2 regions of the Janthinobacterium sp. MP5059B genome follow, and region 2 is predicted to be linked to the other one. Evidence: predicted binding sites of a transcription regulator. Region 2 holds the regulator's gene; the other holds the start of a gene.
What was found. The regulator sigma-54, encoded in region 2, starts transcription at its own class of promoters, with help from an activator protein. The targets are predictions, from matches to a motif close to TGGCANGNAANCTGCTTT.
Positions count from the first base shown of each region.

Region 1: the regulator sigma-54 is predicted to act here: its motif matches at 4,906-4,923, upstream of JAB1_RS09145 (circularly permuted type 2 ATP-grasp protein).

Region 1 is NZ_LRHX01000006.1:1,022,957-1,030,512, forward strand. Features, by position in the region: gene JAB1_RS09125 (alpha/beta hydrolase) at 1-591, opposite strand, end outside; gene JAB1_RS09130 (peptidase) at 700-1,578, opposite strand; gene JAB1_RS09135 (transglutaminase family protein) at 1,669-2,478, opposite strand; gene JAB1_RS09140 (alpha-E domain-containing protein) at 2,478-3,422, opposite strand; gene JAB1_RS09145 (circularly permuted type 2 ATP-grasp protein) at 3,416-4,870, opposite strand; gene JAB1_RS28705 (DUF262 domain-containing protein) at 5,080-6,384, shown strand; gene JAB1_RS28710 (AAA family ATPase) at 6,381-7,556, shown strand, end outside.
Region 2 is NZ_LRHX01000005.1:156,788-164,343, reverse strand. Features, by position in the region: gene rapZ (RNase adapter RapZ) at 34-897, shown strand; gene JAB1_RS04400 (enoyl-CoA hydratase/isomerase family protein) at 898-1,983, opposite strand; gene raiA (ribosome-associated translation inhibitor RaiA) at 2,119-2,481, opposite strand; gene JAB1_RS04390 (RNA polymerase factor sigma-54) at 2,551-4,029, opposite strand; gene lptB (LPS export ABC transporter ATP-binding protein) at 4,034-4,789, opposite strand; gene lptA (lipopolysaccharide transport periplasmic protein LptA) at 4,789-5,370, opposite strand; gene lptC (LPS export ABC transporter periplasmic protein LptC) at 5,396-6,007, opposite strand; gene JAB1_RS04370 (HAD hydrolase family protein) at 6,050-6,583, opposite strand; gene JAB1_RS04365 (KpsF/GutQ family sugar-phosphate isomerase) at 6,583-7,556, opposite strand, start outside.

The sequences.
Region 1 (7,556 bases), on a different contig from region 2:
GTCTTGCACCTCGGCCGACAGCAGCACCACGTGCTTGGCCGGATCGTCGCGAAACTCCAGGCGCCACAGCGACGGCGATTCCAGCTGGCCCATGCGGTGGTCGCGGGGGATGCTGATGTCGCAGCTGCCATAGCTGAGCGGGCCATTGCCGCCCATGATGTTGCGTTCGCCGCTGAAGCGCTGGGCCGGCGGCTTGCCCACATCGCGCTGGCGGTCCGTGGCGAAATACACCTTTAGCACCGCATAATTCGAGATGACGGCGCTTTTATCGGCCGGGTCGGGCACGGCTTCCACGTCGGGAACCTGGGGGAAGGGCCGCTGCAGCGCATCGAGCAAGCCTTGCGCGGCAAACAGGGTTTCCATGTCATCGGGCACTTTTTCGCTGGACAGAGCGGCCGACAGGGCCAGTTGCAGCCGGGTATCGGCAGGGTCGGCTTCCAGCGCGGCGATGGCGGCGAGGATGGCGGCGGCGCTGTCGAACTTGGCGATGGCTTGCTTGAGCCGCGCATAGTGGCTGGCGACGGCTTCGGGAGCGCGGCCGGGCGCGCCATGCCCGATGGCTGCCACGACAGCGGAAGTGATCAAGTCCATGCGCCACCTGCCTTTCAGGTCAATCTGGATCGAATGTCAATCCATATTGCCATAAAAGCACGCGAAAAGCGATTTGTCCAGCGCCCCATGCAGCGGGCGCGGCTACGGTCAATGCTGCTTGTCGTCGCTGAACTGCTGCGCCAGCGACTGCAGGGGTGCTACCGTCAGGCCGCCGCGGCTCACGTGTTCGGGGATGGCCACGCGCACTGGCTTGCTGTGCATGTTGGTGGACGACAGCACATTCGTGGTGGTCTCCGGCGCCGCATTCCACACGGGGTCGACGATGCCTTCGAACACATGTTTCAATTGCTCGCCCCAGGTGTCGCGGATCATGCGGAAATACTGGTTCTTTTCATCGATGGTGACAAAGCGCGTGACGGCCAGGCTGCCCGTCTCGTAGACGAGCAGATCAAGCGGCAAGCCGACGGAAATGTTCGAGCGCAAGGTCGAATCCATGGAAATGAGGGCGCACTTGGCCGCCTCGTCCAGGCGCGTGAACGGGTTGATGACCCGATCGATGATGGGCTTGCCGTATTTCGCTTCGCCGATCTGGAAATACGTGTTTTCATCGTGCGATTCGATGAAATTGCCGGCCGAATACACCTGGAACAGCCGGCAGCGCTCGGCGCCGATCTGGCCGCCTAAAATGATGCTGACATTGAAATCGATGCCGCAGTCGGCCAGGGCCTTCGCTTCGCGCAGGTGCACGGTGCGCACGGCTTCGCCCACGATGCGCGCCGCATCGTACATGCTGGCCACGTTCCAGATGCTGCGTCCGTCCGCATCCACGTGTTCGGAAACGATCTGGCGGATCGCCTGCGAGATCGACAGGTTGCCGGCCGTCATCAGGACCAGCATGCGGTCGCCCGGGTTCTCGAACACGCTCATCTTGCGGAAGGTGCCCACCTGGTCCACGCCGGCATTCGTGCGGGAGTCGGACAGGAAGACCAGGCCTTCGTTCAGGCGCATGCCTATGCAATAAGTCATCGTCGTAAATCAAGTCAAAAGGGGTAGCATTCTACACCAGCCGGGCCTGGCAACCAGCTTGCAAGGCCCGGCCAGCCTCATTCCTGCCGTTTATACAGGCACGATCTGCACATCGACCCGTAATGTTTCTGTGCCGCCACCCTGGCGCACGCCGCGCACGGGGGCCGCTGAATCGTAGTCGCGTCCGATGGCCAGGCGGCAATACGCATCCGTCATCAGGCGCGCATGCGTGACATCGATGCTGACCCAGCCCGCGAAATCCGTGTCTTCCGTCCAGGCGTCGACCCAGGCATGGCTGGCCGCGTGACCCGTCGTGCCCGGATCGATATAGCCGGAGACGTAGCGGGCCGGGATGCCCCAGGCGTGGCAGCAGGCGAGGAACAGATGGGCGTGGTCCTGGCACACGCCGCGCCCCAGCGCCAGCGCGTCGCCCGCCGTGGTGGTGACCATGGTGGCACCGCTTTCATACGCCACCTTGCCGACGATGTGCTCGGCCAGGCGCAGCAAGTGGCCCGTGCCCGCCGTCACGCGCCGGTCCGGCAGGCTGGCGGCGCTCAGCTCGAGGATGGCGGGATTGGCCTGCGTCAGCGGTGTCGGCATGGTAAACAGCAGCGGCGACAAGGTATCGACCAGGTTCAGCCGTCCCTTGTGCGGGTAGATGGTTTCCACCACGCCATGCGCTACCAGGCTCAGGGAGTGATGGCTGCCGTTGATCGTCAGCATGTGCGACAGATTGCCGTAGGCATCCGTGTAGGCGTGGCACTGGCCCGGCGTGGTGATTTGCCAGGACAGGGCCCGCTGCTGCGGCTCGATACGCGGCGTCAGGTGCAGCTGCTGGATGGTGTAGGCCAGCGGCGCACTGTAGGCGTAATGGGTTTCGTGGCGGATGGTGAGCTGCATCAGGCCGCCAAGGGAACGAGGAAATCGCGGCTGACCCGGTTGCCCAGGTCATAGATGTTTTCCAGAAATTCCGTCAATGTATGGTGCAAGCCCGCCTTCATGATGTCGTCGATATGGCCGAATTTCAGCTCCGCGTGCAGTTTGCCAGCGAAACGCTCCGTATCGGCGGATACATCGTTGCGGATATGCTTGAGATTTTCCACCACGTCATCCATGCAGGCCAAAAGCGACCTGGGCATGTCGCCGCGCAGCATCAGCAATTCCGCCACCCGCGCCGGGGTGATGACGTCGCGGTACACCTTGCGGTAGATTTCAAAGCCGGAAACGGAGCGCAGCAGCGCCGCCCAGTAGTAAAAATCGCGCTGCGTGATGTCTTTCGACGTGTCGCGCGCGCCGTGGAACTTCACGTCGAGGATGCGCGCCGTGTTGTCGGCCCGCTCGAGGAAGGTGCCCAGGCGGATGAAATGGATCGCTTCGTCCTTGAGCATGGTGCCCAGGGTCACGCCGCGCGACAGGTGCGAGCGGTATTTGACCCATTCGAAGAACTGGCTGGGGTCCGTTTCCAGCAGATTGCTTTTCAGGCGCTTCTGCATGTCGAGCCAGGTGGCGTTCTGGATTTCCCATACTTCCGTCGTCAAGGTGCCCCGCACGGCGCGGGCGTTTTCGCGCGCGCCCGTCAGGCAGGCGAGGATGGACGACGGGTTGTTCGGATCGCGCACCATGAAGTCAAGCACGTCGCGCGTATGGAAGCGGCCATATTTGTGGTCATACGCGCTTTGCAGCTCGGAAATGCCCAAGGTGGCGCGCCAGCCCTGTTCCGCATCCTGCTCGGATTGGGGCAGCATCGAGGTTTGCATGTTGACGTCGAGCATGCGCGCCGTGTTTTCCGCCCGCTCCGTGTAGCGGGCCATCCAGAACAAATGATCGGCGGTGCGGCTCAGCATGCTTTTTCTCCTGCAAACACGGATGTTGGTTCCAGTACCCAGGTATCCTTGGTGCCGCCCCCTTGCGAGGAGTTGACCACCAGCGAGCCTTCGCCCAGCGCCACGCGGGTCAGGCCGCCGGGCACCATGGAAATTGTCTTGCCGGACAGCACGAACGGGCGCAAATCGATGTGGCGCGGCGCAATGCCGGCCTCGACATACGTTGGGCAGGCGGACAGGGCGAGCGTGGGCTGGGCGATGTAGCCGCCCGGATTGGCCAGCAGGCGCTGGCGGAAATCCTCGATCTGCGCCAGGCTGGACGCCGGCCCCACCAGCATGCCGTAGCCGCCCGCGCCATGCACTTCCTTGACGACGAGTTTCGCCAGGTTCGCCAGCACATACGACAAATCGGCGCTCTTGCGGCACTGATACGTCGGCACGTTGTTGAGTATCGGCTCTTGCGACAGATAAAACTTGATCATGTCGGGCACAAAAGGATAAATCGACTTGTCGTCGGCCACGCCCGTGCCGATGGCGTTCGCCAGCGTGACTCTTCCGGCGCGATACACGGACAGCAGGCCCGGCACGCCCAGCGAGGAGTCGGAACGGAAGGCCAGCGGATCGAGGAAATCGTCGTCGACGCGGCGGTAGATCACGTCGACGCGCTTGGGCCCGCGCGTGGTGCGCATGTACACGGAATTATCGTTGACAAACAGATCCTTGCCTTCGACCAGTTCCACGCCCATTTGCTGGGCCAAAAACGCGTGCTCGAAGTAGGCGGAGTTGTACATGCCGGGCGTCATGACGACAACCGTCGGGTCATCGACGCCCATCGGCGCGACGGAGCGCAGGTTGTCGAGCAGCATGTCCGGGTAATGGTCGACGGGGGCGATGCGGTTGCGGGCGAACAGTTCGGGGAACAAGCGCATCATCATCTTGCGGTCTTCCAGCATGTAGGACACGCCGGACGGCACCCGCAGATTGTCTTCCAGCACATAGAATTCGCCCTGGCCGGCGCGCACGATGTCGACGCCGGCGATGTGGGCGTAAATGTCGGAGGCGACGGAAATACCCTGCATTTCCGGGCGGTACTGGGCATTCTTGTAGATTTGCTCGGCGGGGATGATGCCCGCCTTGATGATGTTTTGCTCATGATAAATATCATGGATAAACATGTTCAAGGCTTGCACGCGCTGTACCAGGCCAGTCTGCATCTGCGCCCATTCCGTGGCGGGGATGATGCGCGGGATGGTGTCGAAGGGAATCAGGCGTTCCGTGCCGGCATCGTCGCCGTACACGGCGAACGTGATGCCGACCCGGCGGAACGTCAGGTCGGCTTCGGCCCGCTTGCGGGCGATGGTCTCGGGGGATTGCTGCTCCAGCCAGTTGCTGAATTCACGATAGTGTTCACGTACCTTGCTGTCCGTACCCACTTCATTTGCAGTCATTTCATTGAAAAAATTTGCCATGTTGTGATTTCCCTTGAGCCGTGTCTATGCATAGCTCAGCAGGAAGCGTGCCAACAAGGCGGGCGTGAACAGGTGTAAATATGACCACTTTTGTGGCGTCGCGCCATTCGCTGCACCATTTTCGTGCGGTTTGGATACCATTTTGGATCATTTTTTGCAACAACGTATGGCTATCAAAAATGACTATTTAGCAAATTCAAAGAACAACATTGCGCGCGGATTGTTGCATTATTGCAGAAAAGAAATTAAAATTCCAAAGACTATATAAATTTGCAATTCTATTTGCAAATATCATTTGCGATATTTATGAAATTACCTTAGAGGAAAAAATGCATTTAACTCCATCAGATCCAGATATCGCAACTCTCTACCGAAAAATTAAACAAGCACGTTTAGATTTGCAGCCAAATTTTCAGCGAGGTGAAGTTTGGGGTAAAGGGAAAAAACAACGTCTGATTGATAGTATTTTACGTGGATGGCACATCCCACCTATTCATGTAATTCAAATCCCAAATAGTGATAAACAAGAAGTACTTGATGGTCAGCAACGGTTGGCAGCAATTCGAGATTTCATGCAGAATGAATTTCCAATTAATGGCGAGCAGGCTCCGCTGGAATCCACAATCAAATCCTTAGATGGCTTTTTCTGGAATGATTTAACACAAGAATTACAGTCTAGAATAGAGGACTTCACTGTTCGACTGTTGACAATTTCAGACTATCAGCCAGGAGAGCCAGGGGAGTTGTTTTACAGACTGAACCAACCAACAAACCTTACCTCTGCAGAGCAAAGAAATGCATATTTTGGTGAGGCGAGACAGCAAGTCAAGGAGTTGGCTGAGTATATGCTCGAGCTTGGATTCACAAGTGAACTGATAGGTTTTTCCAATTCGCGCATGGCTTATGATGATGTGCTAGCTAAGTTCTTATTAACGTTAGAGATGGGAACTTTAACGGTGAAACATACTGCAAATAGTGTAACTGCTAGATATAGAGAGTCAACCGGGTTTGATAAGATGTTGGTGGAGGATGTCGCGCTTTGTTTAAATGCCTTGCGAGATTGCATTGGAATGCGAAATGATAAAACCAAATTAAATAAGGCAACAATATTTACTTGGTTAATATTTATATACGGTATACACAAAAAAACTGGAAGCTTTGACTTGGCAATTGAATATTTTGATTTTTTTGAAAGTTTGCGAGAGCAAGCAGACGGATTTTCTTTTGTTGACACAGGATTGAGTGGTGTTGCCTCAACGCAGACTTTTCAAACCATCCAAATTTATCAAGATAGGGCAAGTTCTAGAGTTGCGGATGTTTCCTCTGTTATTTTAAGAGACATAATCTTGTGGGGTATATTTTCCATAAAAAATAAAGATTTTTCCAATGGTGATACTAGGTTGTCATCTATTTCAAAAACATTTTATTACTTCATGTCTGGCGCTGCAAAAGGATCACCGGAAGATCAGTTATCTAAATTAATTGCAACTCTTGAGTGGGGTGTAATTCTGTGATTAATCTTCGCCGTGCACATTTAGACGATCATTGGAAAACAACATTTAGACGAAATTATTCCGCATCCATTTCAAAAGCAACATATGAGAATGGAAGTATATTAAATGGAATGTCTGTTAATTTCAAAAAGGGATTTAATGCTTTTGTCGGAAGGAATGGTATTGGGAAAAGTAATTTCATAAGATCGCTATATAATATATTTATATCCGATGATAGTAATAGAGCGAAATTTTCTATGCCGTTACTCGCAGAGGGTAAGGTTAAGATTGAAATGAAGGTCAATGATGTGGTTTCAGAAATTGATTTCACATTCGGAAATGATTCGATATCAATTGATGGTGTTGTGGGTTTTATGTTTGATCCCTGCACACTAATCCCATCAGTGCAAAAATTATTTGTCGATCAAGATAATTTGGAGGAATTACTGGAAAGCTATAGTCCAATACGTTGCAGTGATGACGATCTTCGTTTAATAAATTTCTTAACCCATGGCGAATACAGTGAAGTTCTAATTATTAATATTGAGGACGATTTTCAAAATTTCCCTAGACTTCCATTTTTTATTGTTAAGAATGGCTTTGCTAATTATGACAGTCGAAACATGGGGCTAGGTGAGTTGTCATTGTTTTACTTGTACTGGCTGGTCGATCATATGAAAAAATCTATCGGAAACAAAATCCTTTTCATAGAGGAACCCGAGAGTTTTTTGCCACCGTCAACTCAGGAACGACTTAGTGATGTGCTTGCAATGACAGCTGCCACAATGGATATATCGATTATCTTAAGCAGTCATTCGGAGCATATTTTGAAAAAGCTTCCGTTGTCTAATGTTCATATAATGCGAAGTACTCATGACGGAACAAGATGCTCTATGGCAGCAGACAATAGTGAGCCAATTAAATTGCTTGGACTAACTGCAAAAAAAATTGGGGTTTTATTATATGAGGATTATGCTGCAGAGTTGCTACTTAAATCTCTTTTGAAAATGTCTAGGAGAGTAAATCAAGATAATTTTTATTATTGCTGCTCTGGCTCTGATGGAGATATACTCCAAGATTTACTTAGATTCCCTAATAATATTTTGGATTTTTCTTTTGTTGGAGTATTTGATGGAGATTGCATAGGTAAGTATGAAGGGAAATTACATGAAAAGAAATATTGTTTTTTGCCA
Region 2 (7,556 bases):
GCAGAGCGCCGATCTTTATTGTATGATCGGCGTATGCATATCGTCCTTATCACCGGAATATCCGGCTCCGGTAAATCCGTTGCGCTCAATGTGCTGGAAGATACCGGCTACTATTGTGTCGACAACCTGCCGCCGGCCTTGCTGCCCAGCCTGGTGCAGACCCTGCTCGACGAAGGTACACCGCAACTGGCCGTCGCCGTCGATGCGCGCAGCGCCGAGTCGCTGACCAGCCTGCCGCACAATGTGGCCCTGCTGCGCGACCAGGGGCATGACGTCAAGGTCATGTTCTTGACGGCCACCACGCATTCGCTGGTGGCGCGCTTCTCGGAAACGCGGCGCAGCCATCCGCTGTCGCACGAATTGCGTCCGAACCAGAATCCGGCCAGTCGCCGCACGCTGATCGAGTGCATCTCGGAAGAACGCGAACGCCTGTCAGCCATCGAACAGCTGGGCCATGTGATCGACACGTCGGAACTGAGCGCCAACAAGCTGCGCGCCTGGATCAAGGATATCGTCGCCTCCGAACGCGCGCCGCTGACCCTGTTCTTCGAATCGTTCGCCTTCAAGCTGGGCGTGCCGCTGGACGCCGATTTCGTCTTCGACGTGCGGGCCTTGCCGAATCCCTATTACGACCTGGCGCTGCGCCCGCTCGACGGCCGCGATGCGCCCGTGATCGCCTTCCTCGACGCGCAGCCGAGCGCGCTGGAACTGCTGGCCGACATCCGCGCCTTCATCGAGAAATGGTTGCCGTCATTCAAGTCCGACAACCGCAGCTACCTGACGGTGGCCCTGGGCTGCACGGGCGGCCAGCACCGCTCCGTGTACATGGCGGAGCGGCTGGCGCAGTATTTCGGCCCCAACGAGCGCGTCGTCCTGCGCCACCGCGAACGCAGCTAATTAGTCGAGGTGGCGCAGCGGATGCGCCGCGGCTGGCCAGACGGGGGCAAAGAAGCGCGCCACCATGGCCGCATCGACGTCGTCCAGGCTGGCAGGGTTCCAGCGCGGTGCATTGTCCTTGTCGACCACCAGCGCGCGCACGCCCTCGAGCACTTCGCCATGTTCGAAATTATGGCGCACCACCGTGCGCTCCATGCGCAGGCAATCGGCCACGCCCAGGTGGGCGCCCCGCTGCAGCAATTCCAGGGTCACCGACATCATCAAGGGCGAACGCAGGCGCATGGCCGCCAGCGCCTTGGCCGCGAACGCGCTGTCATCCTGCGCCAGCGAGGCCATGATGGCGGCCACGGAAGGGGCGCCGAAATGGCGGTCCAGCGCCGTGCGCGCCGTGGCCAGGGGAGATACCCCCGCCTCGGCCTGGAAAGGCGCCGCCAGCGCCTTGATGGCCACCGGCAAGGCCTCGCCCCGCGTCGATTCGAACAGGTCCAGCAGCGCCCCCATCTGCGCCTCAGGCAGGTAGACATCGGCCAGCCCCGTGTACAGGGCATCGGCCGCGTTGATCGTCAAGCCCGTCAAGCCCAGGTACAGGCCCAGCTGGCCGGCCAGGCGGGATAGAAAATAACTGCCGCCCACGTCGGGAAACAAGCCGATATTGACTTCCGGCATGGCCATGCGCGTGCGGCCCGTCACGATGCGCAGGCGGTTGCCCGGCCCGGCTTGCGCCACGCCCATGCCGCCGCCCATCACCACGCCATCCATCACGGCGATATACGGTTTCGGGTAGAAATGAATTAAATGATTTAAAGCATATTCTTCCGTAAAGAAATCTTCCAGCATGGCGCTGCCGCCTTGCGGCGTGGCCAAGCCAGCATCGAAAAAGAAACGGATGTCGCCGCCGGCGCACAGGGCTTTTTCACTGCTGGAGCGGATCACCACGGCGTCCACCTGCGGATCGTCGCGCCAGGCCAGCAGGGCCGCGCTCAGGGCGCGCACCATCTCCAGCGACAGGGAATTCAAGGCTTTCGGACGGTCGAGCACGATATGGCCCGTGCGGTTGCGGATGGAAGTCTGGACGAAGTCGCTCATGGCAGGCAGGAAAAAAGTGAAAGTGCAAACATTTTAGCCCCTGCGCGGCGAACATTGCGCTCAAAAGGTCCAGGCGCAAAAAAGGGCGCAAGATGTGCGCCCTTAGTTGATCACAACTGCTGGAAGCGGGTGGCCTTAGACGGCGACGACGGCTTCTTCCTCGGAGTTGTCTGGCAGATGCTTGATCGCCTCTTTACCGTGCCCTTGCACTTTGGTTTTGTATTTCATCACTTGCCTATCGAGCTTGTCGATCAGGGTATCGATCGCGGCGTACAGGTCGTGCGCCAAGCTTTCCACATAGACAGTCTTGCCGCTCAAACGCAGGTTGACTTCAGCCTTTTGACGTTTTTCTTTCTCTTTGAGGTTATCCACGGTCAGAATCACGGCAATATCGATGACTTGATCGAAATGACGTTTCACGCGCTCCAGCTTCGTTTGTACGTATTCACGGATGGCTGGTGTCACTTCGAGATGATGTCCGCTGATGGTGAGATTCATACACACTCCTAAAGATGATCGGGTTCGTGCGGTCCATCCTATCCGGCCCGCAGAGGAACCGAAAAAAACTTACAAACACTTACGCAGGCTCACTGGCGGAATTTTCAACGCTTCCCGGTATTTGGCAACAGTACGTCGCGCAATCACCATGCCTTGCTCCCCCAGCATGTCCGCAATCTTACTGTCGGATAAAGGATTTTTAGGGTCTTCTGCTCCTGTCAGTTGCACGATCAATGCCCGTATCGCCGTCGATGACGCTTCGCCCCCCGCTTCGGTGGCGACGTGGCTACCAAAGAAATATTTCAACTCGAACATGCCGTGCGGGGTCAGCATGTACTTTTGAGTTGTTACCCGCGAGATAGTACTCTCGTGTAAACCCAGTGTATCAGCTATTTCACGGAGCACAAGGGGACGCATGGCAACGGCCCCATGCGAGAAAAAGTTCTTTTGTCTTTCTACTATCGCCTGCGCCACGCGCAGGATCGTGTCGAAGCGCTGGCGCATATTCTTGATCAGCCACTTGGCTTCCTGCAACTGTGCGCCCATGGCGCCCTCGCCCTTGCCCTGCTTGAGCAAGTTGGCGTACATGGCATTGACGCGCAGGCGCGGCATGACATCGTTGTTCAGGGTGACTTGCCAGCCATTGCGCGCGCGCTTGACGACGACGTCGGGCACCACGTAATCGGACACGTCCGAGGCGAACACGGCGCCCGGATGCGGATTGCACTGGCGAATCACCGTCTGCGCTTCGCGCAAGTCTTCATCGTCGCAATCGAGGGCTTTTTTCAGCTTGTTGAAATCGCGCTGGGCAAACCAGGCCAGGTGCTTTTCCACGATGACGAGGGCCATGCGGCGCGTCACCATGGCGATGTGCGGCAAACGCTTGATTTGCAGCGCCAGGCATTCGGAGGCATTGCGCGCGCCCACGCCGGGCGGATCGAAACTTTGCAAGAGAGACAAGGCCGTGCGCATCTCGTCGGCGTCGATTTCCAGCTCTTCCGGCAGGCGCGCCAGGATGTCGTCGAGCGACTCTTCCAGGTAGCCATTGTCGTCGAGCGCGTCGATGATCAGCTCGACCAGCGCGCGGTCGCGCAATTCAAGCACCGTCACGCGCATCTGCTCCATCAGGTGTTCGCGCAGGGTGCAGTGATGGGCCTCCAGTTGCGGACGCGAATCTTCGTCGTCGGGCGCCTTGCCCCGGCTCGCCTCGCTCCAGTCGCTGTCGCCGCCATCCGCGGCGGCCGGACCCTCGCCGGCATCGCCATCAAAGGTTTCCGCTTCGGCCGGCGCTGCGGGCACCTCCTGGCCTGGCGGCTGGGGCGGCGCTTCGGCCGGCGCGGCCGTGGAACTCAAGGCACCGTCGGACAGCAGGCGCAGCGAACGGTCGAGCGGATCATCGAGGCGTTCGAGCAAGGGATTGTCCGTCAGCAATTGCTCTAGTTCCTGATGCAATTCCAGGGTAGACAATTGCAACAGGCGTATCGATTGCTGCAACTGCGGCGTCAGTGCCAGGTGCTGCGAAGTGCGCAGCTGCAATGATTGTTTCATTGGCTTACATGCGGAAGTGTTCGCCCAGATAGACCCGGCGTACCGACTCGTTCGCGATGATGTCGTCGGGGCGCCCCGACGCCAGTACCGAGCCCTGGTTGATGATGTAGGCACGGTCGCAGATACCCAGCGTCTCACGCACATTATGATCGGTGATCAGCACGCCGATATTGCGCTCCTTCAAGAAACGCACGATGCGCTGGATCTCGATCACGGCGATCGGATCGACACCGGCAAACGGTTCGTCGAGCAGCACGAAACGGGGATCGGTGGCCAGCGCGCGGGCGATTTCCACGCGGCGGCGCTCGCCACCGGACAGCGACAGGGCCTGGTTCTCGCGCAGCTTTTCAATCTGCAAGTCAGCCAGCAATTTATCCAGGCGCACCTCGATCTCGGCCTTCGTCAGCGGACGGCCTTCGACGGTCTGGATTTCCAGCACGGCGCGGATATTGTCTTCGACCGTCAGTTTGCGGAAGACGGACGCTTCCTGCGGCAGGTAGGACAGGCCCATCTGCGCGCGGCGGTGGATCGGCAGGCTGGAGATGTCCACGCCGCTGATATCGATGCTGCCGCCATCGGACGGCACCAAGCCGACGATCATGTAGAACGAGGTGGTCTTGCCGGCGCCGTTCGGGCCCAGCAAACCCACCACTTCGCCGCATTCGACTTGCAGCGAGACATCATGCACGACTTGCCGCTTGCCATAGGTTTTTTGCAGCCCGCGAACGATCAGGGTGCTGCCGCAACGAGTATTATCCATTATTTCTTTCCTGGCGCAGGCGTGGCCGGCGCTTTCTCCGCCGCCGGTGCCTTGGTTTTCGGCTGGATCACCATGCGCACGCTGCCGCCATCCGGGGTGCTGGTGCCGCTGTTGGAATTTTCCATCGCAAACACTTCCTTGCGGCTGTCATACGAGATGAAGGCGCCATTGGCCACGTCGGTCACTTTCGTGCCTTCCAGGCGCGTCAGCTTGGCCCTGGAAAACAGTTTCACCACTTCCGTCTTGTTGTCGTATTCCACGCGCTCCGCTTCGCCTTCCACCCACAGGTCGCCCGCGCCATCGCGCTTCTGGCGGAAGGTGGCGAGCTTGCCGGGATCGGCCCAGAAGGTAATGAACTGGTAGCCTTGCGGATCTTCCGTGATCACGGCGCGACCCGCCTTCATGGTCAGGGTCCCCTTGACCAGCACGACGTCGCCCGTCAGGGTGCGCACCTGCTTGATGTCATCGACGTGGCCGCTACGTGCCGTGATGACGGCTTCCTTCTCGGAATCGGCCTTCTCGGCATGCGCCACGCCCATGATGGCCAGGGAAAATACGGTCAACAGCAAGATGTTCTTCATAGTATGGTTTCCTTGTTTCATTCTGTCATTTTGCCGCCGCGGCCGGGCGCGGTTTCGGCGGGAGGACCATGCGCAGCGCATTCTGCACTTCCACCACGCCGGTGGCGTTATTGGCTTTCATGCCGATGCCATTGAGGCGCGAGGTGCCCGTCAGGATATCGACAGGCACGTCCGTTTCCATTCTTTCCTCATCCGGGAACACCGTCAGCGCTTCCGTCTTGACCGTCAGGTTCTGCGCCTTCGGACTGGCCACGCGGTCGATCACGACATTGCGGTGCAGTTGCAGCCGGGTATTGTCCTGGTCGATATGCGCCAGTTCCGCATTCATGTTCATCGGTGGCATGCCTGGCGTGAGCTTGCGCACGAAGGGCCGGTCGATATCGGACGAATCGTCCAGCGGATAATGCGTGAGCTTGGTGCCCGACACGATATAGCTGGGTTTTCCCGTCAAGTCCATACGCACCAGGCTGAAATTGGTAATGAAATAGTCGGGCTCATCCAGATGCTTGCTGGCCGTGATGTCCTGGCTATTCTTGTTCATCACCTCGAGCAGCCAAAAGCTGCCCAGCGCGACAACAACCGCGCCCAGCACGGTAAAAATCATGCGCCAGCGATGGGCGCCTCCTGGCTTACGCATAGGGCTTCACTCTTTCAAATGTCACTGGCGAGGCGGCGCGCCTCACTCCAGGAACGGCGCCATGACGCGCGCATAATTGTCCTGGGCACGCAGCAGGAATTCGCAGATCTCGCGCACCGCGCCGCGGCCACCGCCGGCCTGCGTCACATGGTGGGCCAGGCCCTGCACTTCCGGGCGTCCGCCCGGCACGCTGACGGCAAAGCCGACGCGTTTCAGGATGGGCGCATCGATGACGTCGTCGCCGATATAGCCGCATTGCTCTTCCGTCAAGCCCGTCAGCGCCAGCAGTTCGCGAAACGGCGTCAGCTTGTCGTGGCCGCCTTGGTGTACGTGGGTAATGCCCAGGTCTTGCGCGCGGCGCGCCGTGATGGCCGAGCGGCGCGCGCTGATGATGGCCGTCTGCACGCCCGATTCCTGCAGCAGCTTGATGCCCAGGCCATCATACACATTAAACGTTTTCATCATCTCGCCGTCCGGGCCGAAATGCAGGCTGCCGTCGGTGAGCACGCCATCGACGTCAAAGATCATCAGTTTGACCTTGGCCGCGCGTGCCAGGTTGTCCGCCACGCTATCCATCAGATCACCTTCGCTTGCGTCAGATCATGGATATGCAGCGCGCCCACCAGTTTGCCGTCGGCATCGACGACCAGCATCTGGTTGATGCGGAACTGCTCCATCACGGCCACGGCGTCCACGGCCAGGCGTTCGGGCGCGATGCTGCGCGGCTGCGCATGCATGACGTCGCGGATCGCCACTTGCGTGAAATCCTGCACGCGCTCGAACATGCGGCGCAAGTCGCCATCCGTAAACACGCCCACGGGGCGGTTGTCCGCGTCGACGACGGCCGTCATGCCCATGCCTTTCTTCGTCATTTCTTCCAGCGCCTGCAGCAAGGAAGCCTGCACGGGCACTTTCGGCACGCGTTCGCCGCTGCGCATGACATCATGCACGTGCGTGAGCAGGCGACGGCCCAGGGCGCCGCCCGGGTGCGAGCGGGCGAAATCTTCTTCCTTGAAGCCGCGCAAGTCGAGCAAGGCCACGGCAAGCGCGTCGCCCAGGGCCAGGGTGACGGTGGTGCTGGCCGTCGGCGCCAGGTTCAGCGGACAGGCTTCTTTCTCAACAGAAATATCCAGGTGCACGTCGGCCAATTGCGCCAGGCTCGAATTCGGCTTGCCCGTCATGGAAATCAGCACGCCACCCATGCGCTTGACGACGGGCATGATGGCCATCAGTTCCGACGATTCGCCGGAGTACGATATGGCAATAAAAGCATCTTCCGAGGTGACCATGCCCAGGTCGCCATGGGCCGCTTCGGCCGGATGCACGAACAGGGCCGGCGTGCCGGTGGAAGCGAGGGTGGCGGCAATCTTGCGCGCGATATGGCCAGATTTGCCGATGCCGGAGACGACGACTCTTCCTTTGCATTGCAACAACATCGCCACGGCGCGGCCCACGCTGTCGTCCGTGGCCAGGCGCGCGTGCAGCGCAACGATGGCGTCGGACTCGATCTGCAAGGTGGTGCGGGCCAGCGCGACGGCGCGCTCGGTCG